DNA from 3 places in the Ureibacillus thermophilus genome. Region 1 is predicted to be linked to each of the others. Evidence: riboswitches for the same ligand, from Rfam matches in the RefSeq annotation. Region 1 holds a riboswitch; each other region holds the start of a gene.
What was found. A riboswitch is a leader RNA that binds a small molecule or an ion and turns the genes downstream of it on or off. The one in region 1 is predicted to bind cobalamin.

Region 1 (5,476 bases):
CTGCACGCGCGCACTTTGGAGATGAGCACATTCCTTCCTCTCCAGCCTTTGTCTTATTGAAAGATGGTAAAGTGGTGGCGGATATCCCACGCCATGAGATTGAAGGGCATGATGTAATGTCTGTCATCACGAATTTGCAGGCTTATTTTGAAGAATATTGCGATGAAGTTTAATGAAATGAAGAATCCGCATACTAATTTTCTCCGCAATAGTATGGCGGATTCTACATTTTGTCTTTTTATAGATTCAGAGCCAATTCTATTTTCTGAAATCATAAAATTTTATCAGTATCCTGAATATTATTTCTAAAATCTGTTATGATACAGTTTAAAGGGCTAAAAAATGTTTTTTTAACAAAATAAAAAATAGCGATTACTTAATCGTAACCGCTGTTTGCTGTTAGAAAAATGTCGCTAATCCAAATGCGATTGTGGATAGTAACATAATTGCAATCATCGCATACACAACTATTTTTTGAAATTTTTTATTGCTCATTTTCTCGCTCTCTCCTTTTTTTCATAGATTTAGTTTATCAAATTTGAAAAATTTCTCAAGTACGTAGCGTAATTTTCGCAAATTCGCTACAATAGGTTATGTACTATAACAGAAGGGGTGTCATCATGGAAAAAGTCGATCATATAGGGATAGCCGTAAAAAACCTAGACGAATCAGTGAAATATTATACTGAAGTGTTAGGTTTAAAACTAGAAAGAATTGAAGAAGTTCCAACTCAAAATGTGCGTGTAGCGTTTATTGATGCCGGAAACGTACATATTGAATTGTTGCAGCCATTAAGCGAAGAAGGAGCCATTTACAATCATATTCAAAAACGTGGCGAAGGAATTCAACACATTTGCTTCAAAGTGGAGAATATTCGTGAAAAAATGGCGGAATTAAAAGAAAAAGGGGTTCGCCTCCTTTCAGAAGAACCGATTCCTGCTGCCGGTGGTGCAGAAGCTTGCTTTATTCATCCAAAAGATAGTTTTGGAGTTTTATATGAACTATATGAAAAAAATGGAAAAGGGGTTAATGAATAATGGATATGCTAGATAAAATTGATGAAATGTATGACCGAAAAAGGGAGATTTACTTAGGCGGCGGCGACAAACGCATTGCAAAGCAGCATGAAAAAGGCAAACTCACTGCCCGTGAGCGAATTGATTTATTGTTAGATGAAGGTACTTTTGTCGAAATTAATCCATTTATTACTCACCGTGTTACAGATTTCGGCATGGGTGAACAAAAAGGGCCTGGTGACGGCGTTGTAACAGGTTATGGTAAAGTCAACGGCCGCCCTGTATATTTATTTGCTCAAGATTTCACAGTGTTCGGTGGTGCATTAGGCGAAATGCACGCGAAAAAAATTGCGGCGGTAATGGATTTAGCAGCGAAAAACGGTGCCCCATTCATCGGCATCAATGACTCTGGCGGCGCCCGCATTCAAGAAGGCGTACTTTCATTAGACGGCTATGGCCACATTTTCTACCGTAACTCCATTTATTCTGGAGTAATTCCGCAAATCTCTGTAATCATGGGTCCATGTGCAGGTGGAGCAGTATATTCACCAGCGATTACTGACTTTATTTTAATGGTGGACAAAACTTCTCAAATGTTCATTACGGGTCCAAAAGTAATTGAAGCGGTTACAGGAGAAAAAATATCGTCAGAAGATTTAGGCGGTTCAAAAGTGCATAACTCTATCAGCGGTAATGCCCATTTCCGTGCTCCTTCTGAAGAAGAAGCGATTCAACAAATTAGAAGATTATTAAGCTACTTACCGCAAAACTATAAAGAAAAACCAATTCGTTTGCCACGTCCAGAAGGCGATGATTGGCGTCCTGAATTAATTGACGTTGTGCCAATCGAACCAACTCGTCCATATGATGTTCGTAAAGTAATTGAGCAAGTGGTGGATGAAGGTTCCTTCATGGAAGTGCATTCAGAATTTGCGAAAAACATCGTCGTTGGATTTGCACGCATTGGAGGTTATTCAGTAGGGCTTGTATGTAACCAGCCTAAAGCTTTAGCTGGAGGACTTGATATCGATTCATCCGACAAAGCGTCCAGATTCATTCGCACTTGCGATGCATTCAATATTCCAATCATTACATTTGAAGACGTGTCAGGATTCTTCCCAGGCGTTAAACAAGAACATGGCGGTATCATCCGTCACGGTGCAAAAATCTTGTATGCTTATTCTGAAGCAACAGTGCCAAAAATTACTGTAATTTTACGTAAAGCATACGGCGGTGCATACGTGGCATTGAACTCTAAATCCATCGGTGCCGACCTTGTATTTGCTTGGCCAAATGCAGAAATCGCTGTAATGGGTGCTGCGGGTGCGGCAAATATCATCTTTGCAAACGAAATTGCCAATTCCCCAGATCCAGAAAAAACACGCCAAGAAAAAATTGAAGAATATAAAGAAAAATTCGCAAATCCTTACGTTGCTGCTTCACTTGGAATGGTGGATGACGTCATCGATCCAAGAGAAACGCGCATTAAGTTAATTCAAGGATTAGAAATGCTTGAAAATAAAGAAGAATCAAGACCTAAGAAAAAACACGGAAATATTCCGCTATAATCCAATGCATACGAACATTTGTAGTACAAGCCAATCCCGGTTTGTACTACTTTTTTTCTAAAAATTTTAAATAGGTTATCTATTTTGATACAAAAGAAAGCAAAAATCTTCATTTTGTAATGGCTGAAAGAAAAAATGAGTTGTCAAATTTTTAATTCTATTTAGAAAGATATAGAAATTTTTGAATCTATATGCTACAATGCTATTAAATTTCAACAATTGAATATTCCATACGGTGCTAATGAAAATTAGCTTAATAGGGAAACTAGTGAAAATCTAGTGCGGTCCCGCCACTGTGAAGAGGAGCTCAAAATCAAATGCCACTGTGAAAATGGGAAGGCGATTTTGAAGCGATGAATCTAAGCCAGGAGACCTGCCGTATGGAGTGGATGGTAGTGTCCTACGAGGATAGGTACACGAATAGGCATCATACTAGCATTATGCGTATCGTTATGCCTTGTTGTGGGACACTGCTATTTTAGCAGTGTTTTTTTATTATTCATATATTTTTTTAGGAGGGTTTTTATGAACATTTCGTTTAAAAAGCCAATTTATTTTTTAGCATTATTGTTGTTGGTTCCTAAGCCTGCCTTTGCTATGCACATCATGGAAGGTTTTTTGCCGGCAGAATGGGCTGTCTTTTGGTGGCTCGTAACATTACCTTTTCTAATAATAGGGTTAAAGAAAATAAGCAATCTTATAAAGGATCATTCTGAGACAAAATTATTGCTGGGTTTATCCGGAGCATTCGCATTCGTTTTATCCGCTTTAAAAATTCCTTCCGTTACAGGGAGTTGTTCTCATCCTACCGGGGTGGGTTTAGGAACGATTTTATTTGGTCCTTTTGTAATGAGTGTTCTAGGTAGTATTGTTTTGCTGTTTCAATCATTGCTATTGGCGCATGGGGGGTTAACGACGCTTGGTGCCAATGCATTTTCTATGGCTGTTGCCGGTCCTTTTATTGCATATGGAGTATTTAAGGGGGCGCAAAAGATCGGTCTAACGTTTACATTTGCAGTCTTTTTGGCTGCCTCATTAGCTGATTTAGGCACTTACGTCATTACATCTATTCAACTTGCACTTGCTTTTCCCTCTGAAGTGGGTGGTATATTTGCTTCATTTGTCAAATTCGCTAGCGTCTTTGCAATTACTCAAATTCCTTTAGCGATTGTAGAAGGGTTGCTTTCAGTCATGGTGATGAATTTCTTGGTGAAATATAACGTAAATGAATTAAAGTTGCTTCAAGTGTTAAACAAAACTCAGGAGGCGAAATAGATGTTAAAAAATAACGCATTTATCTTATTTATTACGATAGCTTTGATTTGCATTCCGCTGATGTTCAATGGAAATGCAGAATACGGCGGTGCAGACGGGGAAGCGGAAGAATTGATCACAGAGCTGAACGAATCCTATAAACCTTGGTTTTCTAGTATATGGGAACCTCCTAGTGGTGAAATCGAAAGTTTATTATTCGTCTTGCAAGGAGCTGCCGGTGCTGGGTTTATCGGTTATTTTATAGGATATATGAGAGGCCGGAATAGGGGCGGAAATGCTGAGATACCGAAATGAGAATGCTGGAATTTTACGCTTATCATTCACCATTAAGAAACATACATCCGATTGAAAAAATAGTATTTGCATTGATTCCTTTAATACTTAATATCCTGTTTCAAAATATATACACGTCTTTATTCATATTTTTCATCATGGTTGTGATTACCATAATTTTTGGCAAAATTCCTGTTCGTATATATTGGAAGTTATTGTTAATTCCCGTCACTTTTTTATTATCAAGTATACTGGTTATTTTACTCAGCTTTACCGAAAGCCCTTTAGAAGGAGCAATTTTTCAATCCATCATTGGTCCCGTTGTTATTTCAATCATGAAGGAAAGTATTGAAAAGGCCTTGACTTTATTTTCTGTTTCCTTATCGAGTATCAGTTGCTTGTACTTCTTAATCTTAACGACAACCATTCAGGATGTTCTGTTTGGTTTACAGTGCTTGAAAGTTCCGCAGGTTTTGTTGGATTTAATCGCATTAATCTATCGATTTATATTTTTATTTCTGGATTCAAGCAGGACAATATTTCTTGCACAAAAAGCAAGATTGGGACATGGTTCATCTATCAAAACGATAAAGTCGATTGGACTTATTATTAGCGCTTTATTTGTTAAGGTATTCCATGAAATGAAAGATTTAAACAACGCAGTCAATGCAAGAAGTTTAAATAGTTATATGGCTGTTATTGCAAGAACAATTCCATTTTCAAGAAGCCGTTGGATATTCATTATGTTAATCAGTATATTGATTATCGCTTTTAATTTCACCGTTGGGAGAGCTGGTTGAATGAGTACTACTATTTTCGAACTGAGCGAAGTGTACTACCGTTATGAAGATGGGACTGAGGCTTTAAAAAATATCAATCTACGAATTGAACGAGGAAAAAAAATTGCTCTTTTAGGCAGCAATGGTGCAGGAAAGTCCACATTATTATTGCATTTAAATGGGTTGTTAAAACCAACATCCGGCACAATTTGCATCGATGGACAACCATTAACCTATTCGAGGAAAGAGTTGATCAATTTAAGACGTCGGGTAGGAATCGTTTTTCAAAACCCTGAAACCCAGTTGTTTAATGGGACGGTTCGAGATGACATATGTTATGGACCATATAATTTAAAGTTGCCGGAACGGGAACGAAAGACGTTAATTGAGAAAGCAATTGTTCTGACAGACGTAGGTGAGTTGTTAGATAAACCGATTCATTTTTTAAGCGGTGGACAAAAAAAGCGGGTTTCCATCGCAGGTGTGCTTGCTATGGATCCTGAAGTCATCCTTTTTGATGAACCAACTGCATCTTTGGATATTTATTACACAAAGAAAATAAGGA
Region 2 (5,476 bases), 1.3 Mb from region 1:
ATCACCAAGGATTTCTTTTTTCACTGGATTTTCTGCATTCGTAATGTCCGGCTGTTCTTCTAATACAACCACAACCCGTTCCGCACTTGGAATCGCCCGCGCAATCTGAATTAATACATTACTGGAACTCATAAGGCCATTCATAATCATCATTAAATAGTTGATGAACGCCACAATCACCCCGATCTCATTGGCACCTGCCTCCACCTTTACCACACCAAGCATAAGCGCAAGCACGATGCCAATATTCACAACAAACTGTGTAATAGGCATTAAAGCGGCAATGACTTGGTCGGCTGTCATATTGCGCTTCGTTAATTCTTCATTGACTCCTGTAAATTGCTTCACTTGGTGGCGCATGCGGTTAAATGCTTTAATGACGCGGATGCCTGACAAATTTTCCTGCACACGTGTATTCACGCCGTCAATCGCTTCTTGCACTTTTCGGAATAATGTAATGGATAATTTAATAAACACATATAAACAGATGATTAAAACAGGAACAACGAAAAATAATATAGGAAATAAATCCCTTGCCGTGAAGAATACGACCAAGACGGCCCCAATAAACATGAAAGGACCTCGGACAAACACTTTTAAAAGCATATTCAATGCTCTTTGCAGCATTTCAACATCGTTTGTTAAATTGGTAATCAACTTTCCTAACGTGAACTTGTCCTTATTGCTGTTTGAAAAATAAGTAATCGTTTCATATAAGTCTGCCCGAATATCGGCCGCAAAGTTGACCGCTGCTTTAGAACTGAAAAAATTGCAGCCTGCCCCTCCAAGCCAACCGATTATGGCGCATGCAATCATCACAATAAACATCCCAACGATATAGAGTGTATTATTCATTACAATTCCATCATCGATGATTTTTTGCATAATGGTTGGCTGTACTAAATCCATCGCTACTTCTAATATCATGAGAATCGGCGCCAACACAGCAAAATGCTTATAGGGCTTTAAATATTTTGAAAGCTTTAACACTGCATGCATGTTTTAACTCCTTCACTACTGTGCTTCCATACTTTATCGTCAAGATATTAAGCTCCTCCATATTTCAACATTCATCAAGCCTTTTATGCAATAGGCAACCGAAAAATCTTGACGAGAATTTATTTTCATCATACAGTATTTTAAAAAGAATATCCTCGTAATTAGGTGCCCATTTAGGGAGAATAGGGAATAAAGTGAGAATCTTTAGCGGACCCACCACTGTATCGGGGAGCAATATAGAAAATGCCACTGGGAAACTGGGAAGGCCTATATTTGCGATGAACCTAAGCCAGGAGACCTGCCTAATTACTTGAAAACATACAGTACGATGGTAAAGTCTGTAGTTTATTTGGCATGCCAATAAACTGCAGACTTTTCTTATTTCAATAATCGATGGAGGAGATTCAATTGGAACTATTGCAATCGACATTACAAAACATTAAACAACTTAATAAAGAAGTGATGGAAAAAGCAAGAGAAAGAGTAGATGCTCTTTGTAAACCGCCAGGCAGTTTAGGAAAATTAGAACAAATCGCGATACAACTTGCTGGAATATCTGAGAAACTAGAGCTTGATGTATCCAATAAAGCGGTTATTTCATTAGCTGCGGATCACGGAGTATATGAAGAAAATGTTTCAAATAACCCCCAATTTGTAACGGTAATGCAGGCAATTGGCTTTGCTAAAGGGTTTACAGGAGTATGTGCTATTGCAAAAGCAGCAGGTGCAAAAGTCGTTCCAGTAGATATTGGCATTAAAGAAGATTTACCAAAAGATTCTGGAGTCATCGTCAAAAAAGTGAAATACGGAACGGATAATATGGCTAAGGGACCAGCAATGTCACGACAAGAAGCGATTCAAGCGATTGAAGTAGGTATTGAAATTGCCGATGAACAAGTGAAACAAGGTATCCATGTTTTAGCAACTGGAGAAATGGGAATTTGTAATACCACTCCAAGTAGTGCTGTCCTATCCGCATTCTGTGGTTGTGACCCGGCTATTGTAACAGGTATGGGAGCTGGGGTAGATAGTCTTCAACATAAGATTGACGTCATTCGAAGATCTCTTGACATAAATACGCCAAATCCAAATGACCCAATTGATGTGTTAGCGAAAGTTGGCGGTTTGGAATTAGGGGGAATGGCAGGCGTAGTCCTAGGTGCTGCAGCAAATCGTGTTCCTGTAGTAGTGGACGGTTTTATTTCCACAGTTTCTGCACTTATTGCTTATAAATTAGAACCGAAAGTGAAGGATTACATTATTCCATCCCATCTGTCAGAAGAGCCTGGAGCAAAAATTGTAAACGAGTTATTAGGGTTAGAGCCTATGTTGAATATGAATATGCGATTAGGCGAAGGTTCAGGAGCAGCCCTTGCTTTTCCTATTCTTGATGCCGCATGTTCTATGATGAACACCATGACTACTTTAGAAGAATCTCATCAATATATGCTAAAAATCATGGGGAGTCAAACAGTTTAAAGGATAGAGGTTGGGACAAATCTAAAAAAAGAGGCTGGGACAAAACCCCCTCTAAAATGGAAACAGCCCATGAAATTTTGGAATGAAATTTCATGGGCTGTTTTTCATTTTTTCAATAAAAAATACCAAAAACAATGGGGATAAATGGAAAAAAGGAGAATTTGAGTTGGCTCAAATTCTCCTTTTTCCTATCTAGAAGCTAGTTTTGTCCCAGCCTCTTTTTTGATATGTTATTAAAATTGATTTCCGTTCCGGGGACGCTTTCCACGGGCCCGGCTCGTCGCAGGAGTCGCCCCGTCACTTCAATCAATTTTTCGTTAGTTCAATTTTTTATCAAAACTATTTCAACTCCCCCTTTCATTTTTTGTTTATGTCCCCGCCTCCTTTATTATCATAAAGAAACTCTTTCAATTAATTCCTTTGAATTGTTTTTCGGAGAATTTACTAGATTAAATACTGGATAGGCAGTTAACCACTCTGAAAGGCAAGGTTTAAGCAGCGATTTTAATTTCTTTCACCCCTAATGAGAGTCTAACCATTCTTTTTGCTGTTCCTTATTTAAAATGACCGGCATTCGGTCATGGATTGGGGCCATTAATTCATTTTCCTTCGTTGTTAAGATCGTACACGTATGAATCTTTTCTCCCTCTTGACTGCGCCAAGTATTCCATAATCCCGCAACTGCAAATACTTCGTCATCTTTCCTTTTTATTCGCATTGGGACTTTCGAATTTCCTTCCCTTTTCCATTCGTAAAAGGAGTCATCGGGATAATACATCTCCGTTCATAAAATGATTTTTAAAAACTTGCTTTCTCGTCGACAGTTTCAGATCGGGCATTGATTATTTTTGATGCGATATTTCCGTCTTTTGCCTACGAAGGAAGGAATCCCTATTTTAAGAACCCCATACGATTTTTATCTCCATCATTAATGATTGCTACAATTTGTTGACTTGGAGCAATATTATAACTTTCCTTGTATAACTCCTCGGAAAAAGCCTCTGCTACATCAAATTCTTCAATCAACTGATGATACGAGCAAAACAACGTAAATCGACCACACATAGCCATCCCCAAAAAATTAAAGTTTTCATTATAAGTATTTTCTACTTCATTTCATCATAAAAAAACAGTATGATAAAAATACAGTATGGAAGCAATATCCGAACTTTCAATTACTGTAATAAAGGAGCAAAGCATATGAAATTAAGAGTATCTGCAGTTCAATATCATTTACACACGATTCAATCATTCGAAGATTTTGCCATGCAATGTGAACACTACATCAAAACCGCTTTGGAATTTGATTCGGATTTTATCGTGTTTCCAGAATTTTTAACAACTCAATTACTTTCTTTCAAAAAGCAAAATGGTTCAAATCAAACAATCCATGATTTACCTAGTTATACAGAACAATATGAAGATTTATTTATTAAATTTGCTAAAAAATACAATATCCATATTATCGGCGGAACACATGTAGTAGAAGTTAACAATCAACTACGAAATACCGCATTTTTCTTTGACCCTGAAGGCCGCATTATGCGACAAGAAAAGCTGCATATCACGCCAGTTGAAATCAGCGCTTGGAATATGGCAAAAGGAGAAGAATTAAAAATTTTTGACACCAAATATGGAAAGATTGCGATTTTAACTTGTTACGATATTGAATTTCCTGAAATTGTACGTATAGCGAAAGCGCGAGGAGCCGATATCATTTTTTGTCCTTCCTGTACCGATAACCAACATGGGTATTATCGTGTTCGATATACAAGTCATGCTCGGGCAATAGAAAATCAAGTATATGTCGTTCTATCAGGAACTGTAGGTTCACTTCCAACTGTTGACTTTATGAGATCGAACTTTAGTCAAGCAGCTATTATCACTCCTAATGATATTCCTTTCCCTCCAAGAGGGGTTTTAGCAGAAGGAGAAGTCAATCAAGATATGATTATTACCGCTGATTTAGATTTAAATCTTCTCTATGAAGTAAGGAACCATGGTTCAGTAACAACCTGGAAAGATCGTAGAACCGATTTATATACGGATTGGTAGAGGAGGAGAATCCATGTACAGAAGCGAACAGTTTATTTTTATCGGACAAAAAGCCGTTCCTATCGTCATTCGTAATTATAAAAAAGAAGATTTTACACAACTAATCGACCTTCAAGTTGAATCTTTCCCTCCGCCATTTCCACAAGAACTGTTGTGGAATGAAAAACAATTAAAAAATCATATTAATATTTTTCCCGAAGGTGCTATTTGTGTTGAAATTGATGGAAAAATAGCTAGTTCCTTAACAAGTCTCTGTGTACAATTTGACCCTGCCAAACCAAAACATTCTTGGGCAGAAATAACCGACAATGGTTATATTACAAATCATGATGCAAATGGAAATACTTTATATATTGTCGATATTTCTGTTCGTCCAAGCTTTCGTTCATTAGGCCTTGGTAAACTCATGATGCAGACAATGTATCATATTGTAATCGAAAAGAAACTAGATCGCCTTTTAGGTGGTGGAAGAATACCGGGCTATAGCAAATATGCGGATAAGATGAGTGCGGAAGAGTATTTAGAGGCGGTCATCAACGGAACATTACAAGATCCCGTTATCACTTTTCTGTTAAGTTGCGGGCGTGTCCCTATTGCGATTGTTGAGAACTATTTAGAAGATGAAGAATCCTGTAATTATGGAGTGTTAATGGAGTGGAAAAATCCATTTAAAAACTGAACAATAATGGGGTTCTCAAGGAATCATGACTGTGAGCAGCCCCATGTTTAATCGATAGCTGATAGCGAAATGCGATATAATTTATCATCATTTCTTTCTGGGTTTCCACGACCGTCTGTATTATTGGTGATAAAGTACAAGTTATTCTCCTCAATTAAGACATCACGAATTCTACCAAGTCCATTAACGATTTTTCTATATGCACCAGTATTTAAGTTAAATTCCAATACAGCACTACCCCTTAAAGCGGCAACGTAAAGCTTG
Region 3 (5,476 bases), 1.2 Mb from region 1:
CTAATAGATGATGCCAACCAAATGTTCCAAGTCCAATGGCCCGGTATTTTTTATTCGTGATTTCTGGTTGTTTAATTGGCAGCGTATTAATATCAATTACATTATCTAACATGCGAACTTGAATTTTAATCAAACGTTCTAAAACATTATCAGGTACAGCACGGCCTAAATTGATAGAACTCAAATTGCAAACAACAAAATCACCAGCTTTATATTTTTTTACAATTATATTTTCGTTTTCGATATATTCTTCAATAAATTCTGTTGGAGATTGATTTTGCGCAATTTCCGTACATAAATTTGAACAGTAGATCATACCTTGATGGGAATTGGCATTTTGGCGGTTGACTTCATCACGATAAAACATAAACGGTGCGCCAGTTTCTAATTGGGATCTCATGATTCGCTTCATAATATCTATTGCTGGAATTCTTTTTTTGGAAGAAAGATTGGCTTGAATACATTCTTGATACTTTTTACGCCACTGTCCATCGCCCTTCTTTTCATCATAGAAGTCTTCTAGCGAGTAACCCATCACTTGTTTCACTTCATATGGATCAAATAAATACCAATCTCCCCGTTTTTCTACCTGTTCCATAAAATAATCGGGTATACATACTCCTGTATATATGTCATACGCACGCAACCGTTCATCACCATTATTGAGTTTCAAATCAAGGAAATCTTCTATATCACGATGCCATACATCTAAATACACACTAATAACGCCTTTTCTTGTACCAAGCTGATCAACACTGACTGCTGTATTATTTAATTGCTTAATCCATGGTATAACACCACTTGACATGCCCTTGTATCCTTTGATGGAACTACCTCTTGCACGAATTTTCCCCATATAAACACCGATACCGCCTCCATTTTTAGAAAGCTGGGCAACATCGCTATTACTATCATAGATTCCTTGTAAGCTATCATTTACAGTATCAATAAAGCAGCTAGATAACTGCCCATGTGTTTTTCCGGAATTTGCAAGTGTTGGGGTCGCAACAGTCATATACAGATTGCTTAAAGCCCAATACGCTTCTTTTACATACTCATTTCTCATGGATTTATCTTCGTCTTGCATAAGGTACATCGCAATAATCATCCAGCGTTCTTGTGGCAATTCATAAACATTTTTCTCATAATCCTTTGCTAAATAACGGGTTGCCAAAGATAGAATAGCTGGATATGTAAATAACAAATCCTGTTTAGGTTCAATAACTGATTCAAAATACTCAATGTCTTGTTTTGTATATTTCATTAATAACTTTTCGGAATAGATTCCTTTTTCGGTCAATATCCGAATCAAATCATAAAACGATCCATAAGTACGATTATGATTAAATTCATATCCTCTGTTTCTTGCTGCTTTATAATAAAGATTTTGTAAAAAAATTCTTGCTGCAATATAGGTCCATTCTGTATTTGCTTCATCAATATTTTCAAGAGCATACTTAATTAAAATATCTGCATCTCTCTCATCGAATGGATTGGTTACTCCTGCTTTTCGAATCTTCTCTTTGTATTGGTCTGATGCCAACTTGAAATCATTAAAAATACGATCGATGAATTCAGAAAGTGTTTCCTGTTCAATACTTTGATTTCTTGTCACCTTAATTCCTCCCTAAAAATAAAAAATCCGTCATTCTCGGGGAATAGACGGAAAAAGGAAGAATACGACAGAAATAAAACATATGTAAAATATATCTTTTCCTATCGTTTCTCCTTCTCACACCCCGAAGAATAGAAACTACAAAGTATGGCAGGTCTCCTGGCTCGTGTATCCTCCTACTATAGCCCTTCCCGTATCGTCACCTTTCAGTAAATCGATACAGTGGTTTGCTAATTCGTCCACACTTACAGTTGCGGGGGCAGCTCCAGATTCTCACTGGATTCCCTATTAAGGTATTAAAAATTACCACCATAACTTTATACTCAACATTTTGTGTTATTAAATTTTAAACTACACAATATATAGTGTATGTTATCATATAAAATTCATGCTTACAATCTTAAAAAGTAAATCTAAAATATTTACAAATCGTTTTCATCTAGTATTCTCTTAACTAACTTGCCATATATATAAATTTGGGCTATCTATAAACTATTTATTTAGTTTTTCCATAAGATTTGCTGATAAAAGGGATTTCTTCGGTTTTAGTTAATTTATTCGCTTCAATTGCCATTACAAAAAATACATTCGCTAAAAGTCCTAAAAACTGAAACAAAATTTCCGGCACTTCTCTCTCTTCGCTTACTTTGTGTAAAGCACGATAGCTCTTTTTCGCTTCACTTCGACAAATATGCAATCGCGTCGCCAACTCAGAACCTTGTGGCAAAACGAATTGCTTATTTGTCTCGCCTGCTCGTTCGACAAAATCATCATATACAGATTCCAGCCACATTAAATCTTCTTCTGTAATCGCTAAACGACCTCTTACAGATCCATTTGCATGATAAGCTAACGGTTGGATTTTTCTTAAAATTTGAGTGATTTCTTCAAACTTATGTTCATTTTTGCTTACACTTATGCAATCTCCTATTTTTGTCGTTAAGCTGTCTGTCATAATTTCATAATCTACCAAGCAACTTTTCTCCCGCATAAACGGATAACTAATATAACGCCAGTCTTTTGCCATAGATATCTTCCCTCCCAAAAAGAAAAACTGCTGATTAGTATATCCGATGTGGTGCAATCATGTAAAGTTTTGTTATACTATTGCATTTATTAAATGATTTATGCTAGATTATAGTTAATTTCATATCGAGGGTGTTTAAGTGCTCTTCTTGGAAGAGGTAAAAGGAAAACTAGTGAAAATCTAGTACAGCCCCCGCTACTGTGAGGATGGATGAAACTAACAGTAACCACTGAATGTTACATTCGGGAAGGGTTAGGAGTAAGAGGAAGTCCGAGTCAGGAAGCCTGCTTAAACACTTTGCAAACGTCTTTTCGGGTGGGAAAAGAACGGGTGCAAGCAAGTTATGCTTTTTTGTGCTTTTTAACGCTTTCACGCCTGTATTCCCACTTGGGATATAGGCTTTTTATTTTGGTTTAATGTGTGGCCACACTAAACATATAAAAAATTTTATAGAAAAGGAGATTTGTGATGAATCAATTCACCAAATTGCTACTACCCATATTGCTTTTATTATTTTTAACAGCTTGTAATACCGATACTGCCAATAATGATGATGAAAATTCGACAAATCAACCATCCGAACAAGCTAAACAATCGGCTTATCCGCTGACGGTGACAGATGGCCGTGGTAAGGAAATTACCATTTCGGAAAAACCGAAACGTATTGTTTCGACTGCTTTAGCTGTCGATGAATTGCTGGTGGATTTAGTACCTTCTGAAAATCTTGTAGGCGTCACAGCGATTTCTAGTGATCCAGCGATTTCCAATGTTGCAGGCAAAACCGATTCAATTGAAACGAAATTTGAAACCGTAACAGCCGAGCAAATTTTAGCATTAAAGCCAGATTTAGTGATTATTCCTTCTTACGTTAATCCAGATGTATTGAATCAATTAGAAAATGCCGGAATTACAACATTCCAAGTCATCGATGACACTTCCTTTGAAGGTATTTTAAAAACCGTTGAAACGCTGGGGAAAATTGTCGGAGAACAAGAAAAAGCGAATAACTTAATCTCGGATATTCAAAAACGAATCGATGCATTAAAAGAAAAAGCGGACAAAAAAGAAAATAAACCCCGCGTTCTTTATTACACGGAATACTCCTCCAGTGTGACAGACAATACCACAATCGGTGAAATGATTAAATTAGCCGGCGGAATTAATGTTGTATCGGAAGCGGGGATTGTAGGCGAATCCTACCCTGACTACCCGGAAATTTCAAAAGAGGTATTGGTTCAATTAAAACCAGATGTGATTTTTACAACTGCCTGGGGGTCTACTACAAACAATGGGGAGCCGGCTTTCGTAACAGAATGGAAAAAAGACCCTGCACTAAAAGACGTGCCAGCTATTAAAAACAATAAGATTTATGTGCTAGACAGCGCCAATGTAACCACTGCCTCCCACTATGTAATCGAAGGAGCAGAAGAAATGGCTGCGATTTTATCTAAGGAGTAACAAAAGATGAAGCAACTGAAAATGCCCGTCTTTTTTATCGCCAGTTTTATATTATTTCTATTCAGTATCGTCATCGCCACGAGTTTCGGTGGCGTGACGATTCCCTTTTTTGAAACCGTTCAAGTTTTTTTGGCGAAACTTCCTTTTTTCTATTTTGAAACGGACTCTACCTTTGAACAGATTTTGCTTTATATTCGCTTGCCACGTGTCATTGTAGCAAGCATTGTTGGTGCCAGTTTAGCTGTGTGTGGGGTGGTCATGCAAAGCTTATTCCGCAATCCGATGGCAGAACCGGGCATCATTGGCATCTCATCAGGAGGCTCTTTAGGAGGAGTCATTGCTATTTATTTTGGATTATCCCATATCAGTACCTTTTTTGTTCCTGTCTTTGGTTTTTTAGGGGCTCTCCTCACTTTGCTTCTTGTCTATATCATTTCTACATCAAACGGCAAAACATCCATGTTAACTCTTCTTTTAACAGGGGTCGCCATCAGTTCGTTCATTTCCGCTTGCAGTTCTCTTATTATTACATACGCGAGCTACGGCCAATTGCAGCAAATTCTATACTGGCTTATGGGCAATTTAAATGGACGGGATTGGGATGATGTAAAGCTGTTAATCCTCCCTTTTATCCTTTGCAATATTCTCATATTCAGCTACCGCAAGCAGTTGGATATTTTATTGCTTGGGGAAGAGGAAGCGAAAAACTTGGGCATCCATGTGCAACGGACACGCACCATTTTATTAATTAGCGCTTCTTTATTAACAGGGGTTTGCGTCTCTTTGACTGGCGCCATTGGATTTGTCGGCTTAATTGTTCCTCATATGATTCGCTTGTTGATTGGGCCAACCCATCGTTATTTGATACCAACCAGTCTGATAGGTGGTGCATTATTTTTAACATTGGCTGACTTAATCGCGCGCCTCGTTATTCGCCCAGCTGAAATTCAAATTGGGATCATTACTGCATTCTTAGGCGCTCCATATTTTATTTTCTTAATATTGCGCCAGAAAAAAATGGAGGGACTTTTATGAATGAAGCGGCTCTTGAAATTCAATCTTTAACCTTTCATCGGAATGCCCGAACCATTTTTAATAACCTTTCCTTCACTGTTGAAAAAGGGAAGTTTATTGCCCTCATTGGACCGAATGGAACGGGAAAATCTACCTTATTAAAATGTTTGGCCGGCATTAATCGGATTGATAGCGGAGACATTAAAATTTTTAATCGGTCCCTTCGACAGCTGAAACCTTTGGAAATCGCCAAACGCATCACCTATATGCCCCAAACGACCACATTAGAAACGAATTTTACTGTGCAACAAGTGGTCGAAATGGGGCGTTATCCACACAAAAAACGGTTTTCCCGCTGGATG

Region 2: it holds a riboswitch for cobalamin, as region 1 does, so the genes downstream of both, cobT (nicotinate-nucleotide--dimethylbenzimidazole phosphoribosyltransferase) here and DKZ56_RS09680 (energy-coupling factor ABC transporter permease) in region 1, are expected to answer to the same signal.
Region 3: it holds a riboswitch for cobalamin, as region 1 does, so the genes downstream of both, DKZ56_RS03630 (ABC transporter substrate-binding protein) here and DKZ56_RS09680 (energy-coupling factor ABC transporter permease) in region 1, are expected to answer to the same signal.

Annotation. Positions count from the first base shown of each region.
Region 1 is NZ_CP036528.1:1,957,482-1,962,957, forward strand. Features, by position in the region: gene DKZ56_RS09660 (BrxA/BrxB family bacilliredoxin) at 1-173, shown strand, start outside; gene prli42 (stressosome-associated protein Prli42) at 400-495, opposite strand; gene mce (methylmalonyl-CoA epimerase) at 621-1,037, shown strand; gene DKZ56_RS09675 (acyl-CoA carboxylase subunit beta) at 1,037-2,584, shown strand; cobalamin riboswitch at 2,801-2,979, shown strand; gene DKZ56_RS09680 (energy-coupling factor ABC transporter permease) at 3,110-3,859, shown strand; gene DKZ56_RS09685 (energy-coupling factor ABC transporter substrate-binding protein) at 3,860-4,153, shown strand; gene cbiQ (cobalt ECF transporter T component CbiQ) at 4,150-4,932, shown strand; gene DKZ56_RS09695 (energy-coupling factor ABC transporter ATP-binding protein) at 4,933-5,476, shown strand, end outside.
Region 2 is NZ_CP036528.1:704,197-709,672, reverse strand. Features, by position in the region: gene DKZ56_RS03470 (ABC transporter ATP-binding protein) at 1-999, opposite strand, end outside; cobalamin riboswitch at 1,146-1,319, shown strand; gene cobT (nicotinate-nucleotide--dimethylbenzimidazole phosphoribosyltransferase) at 1,408-2,478, shown strand; partial or broken gene DKZ56_RS03460 (SOS response-associated peptidase) at 2,870-3,543, opposite strand; gene DKZ56_RS03455 (carbon-nitrogen hydrolase family protein) at 3,679-4,533, shown strand; gene DKZ56_RS03450 (GNAT family N-acetyltransferase) at 4,547-5,212, shown strand; partial or broken gene DKZ56_RS03445 (PQQ-dependent sugar dehydrogenase) at 5,260-5,476, opposite strand, start outside.
Region 3 is NZ_CP036528.1:738,190-743,665, reverse strand. Features, by position in the region: gene DKZ56_RS03640 (ribonucleoside-diphosphate reductase subunit alpha) at 1-1,570, opposite strand, end outside; cobalamin riboswitch at 1,748-1,945, opposite strand; gene DKZ56_RS03635 (hypothetical protein) at 2,112-2,642, opposite strand; cobalamin riboswitch at 2,763-2,948, shown strand; gene DKZ56_RS03630 (ABC transporter substrate-binding protein) at 3,111-4,100, shown strand; gene DKZ56_RS03625 (FecCD family ABC transporter permease) at 4,107-5,135, shown strand; gene DKZ56_RS03620 (ABC transporter ATP-binding protein) at 5,132-5,476, shown strand, end outside.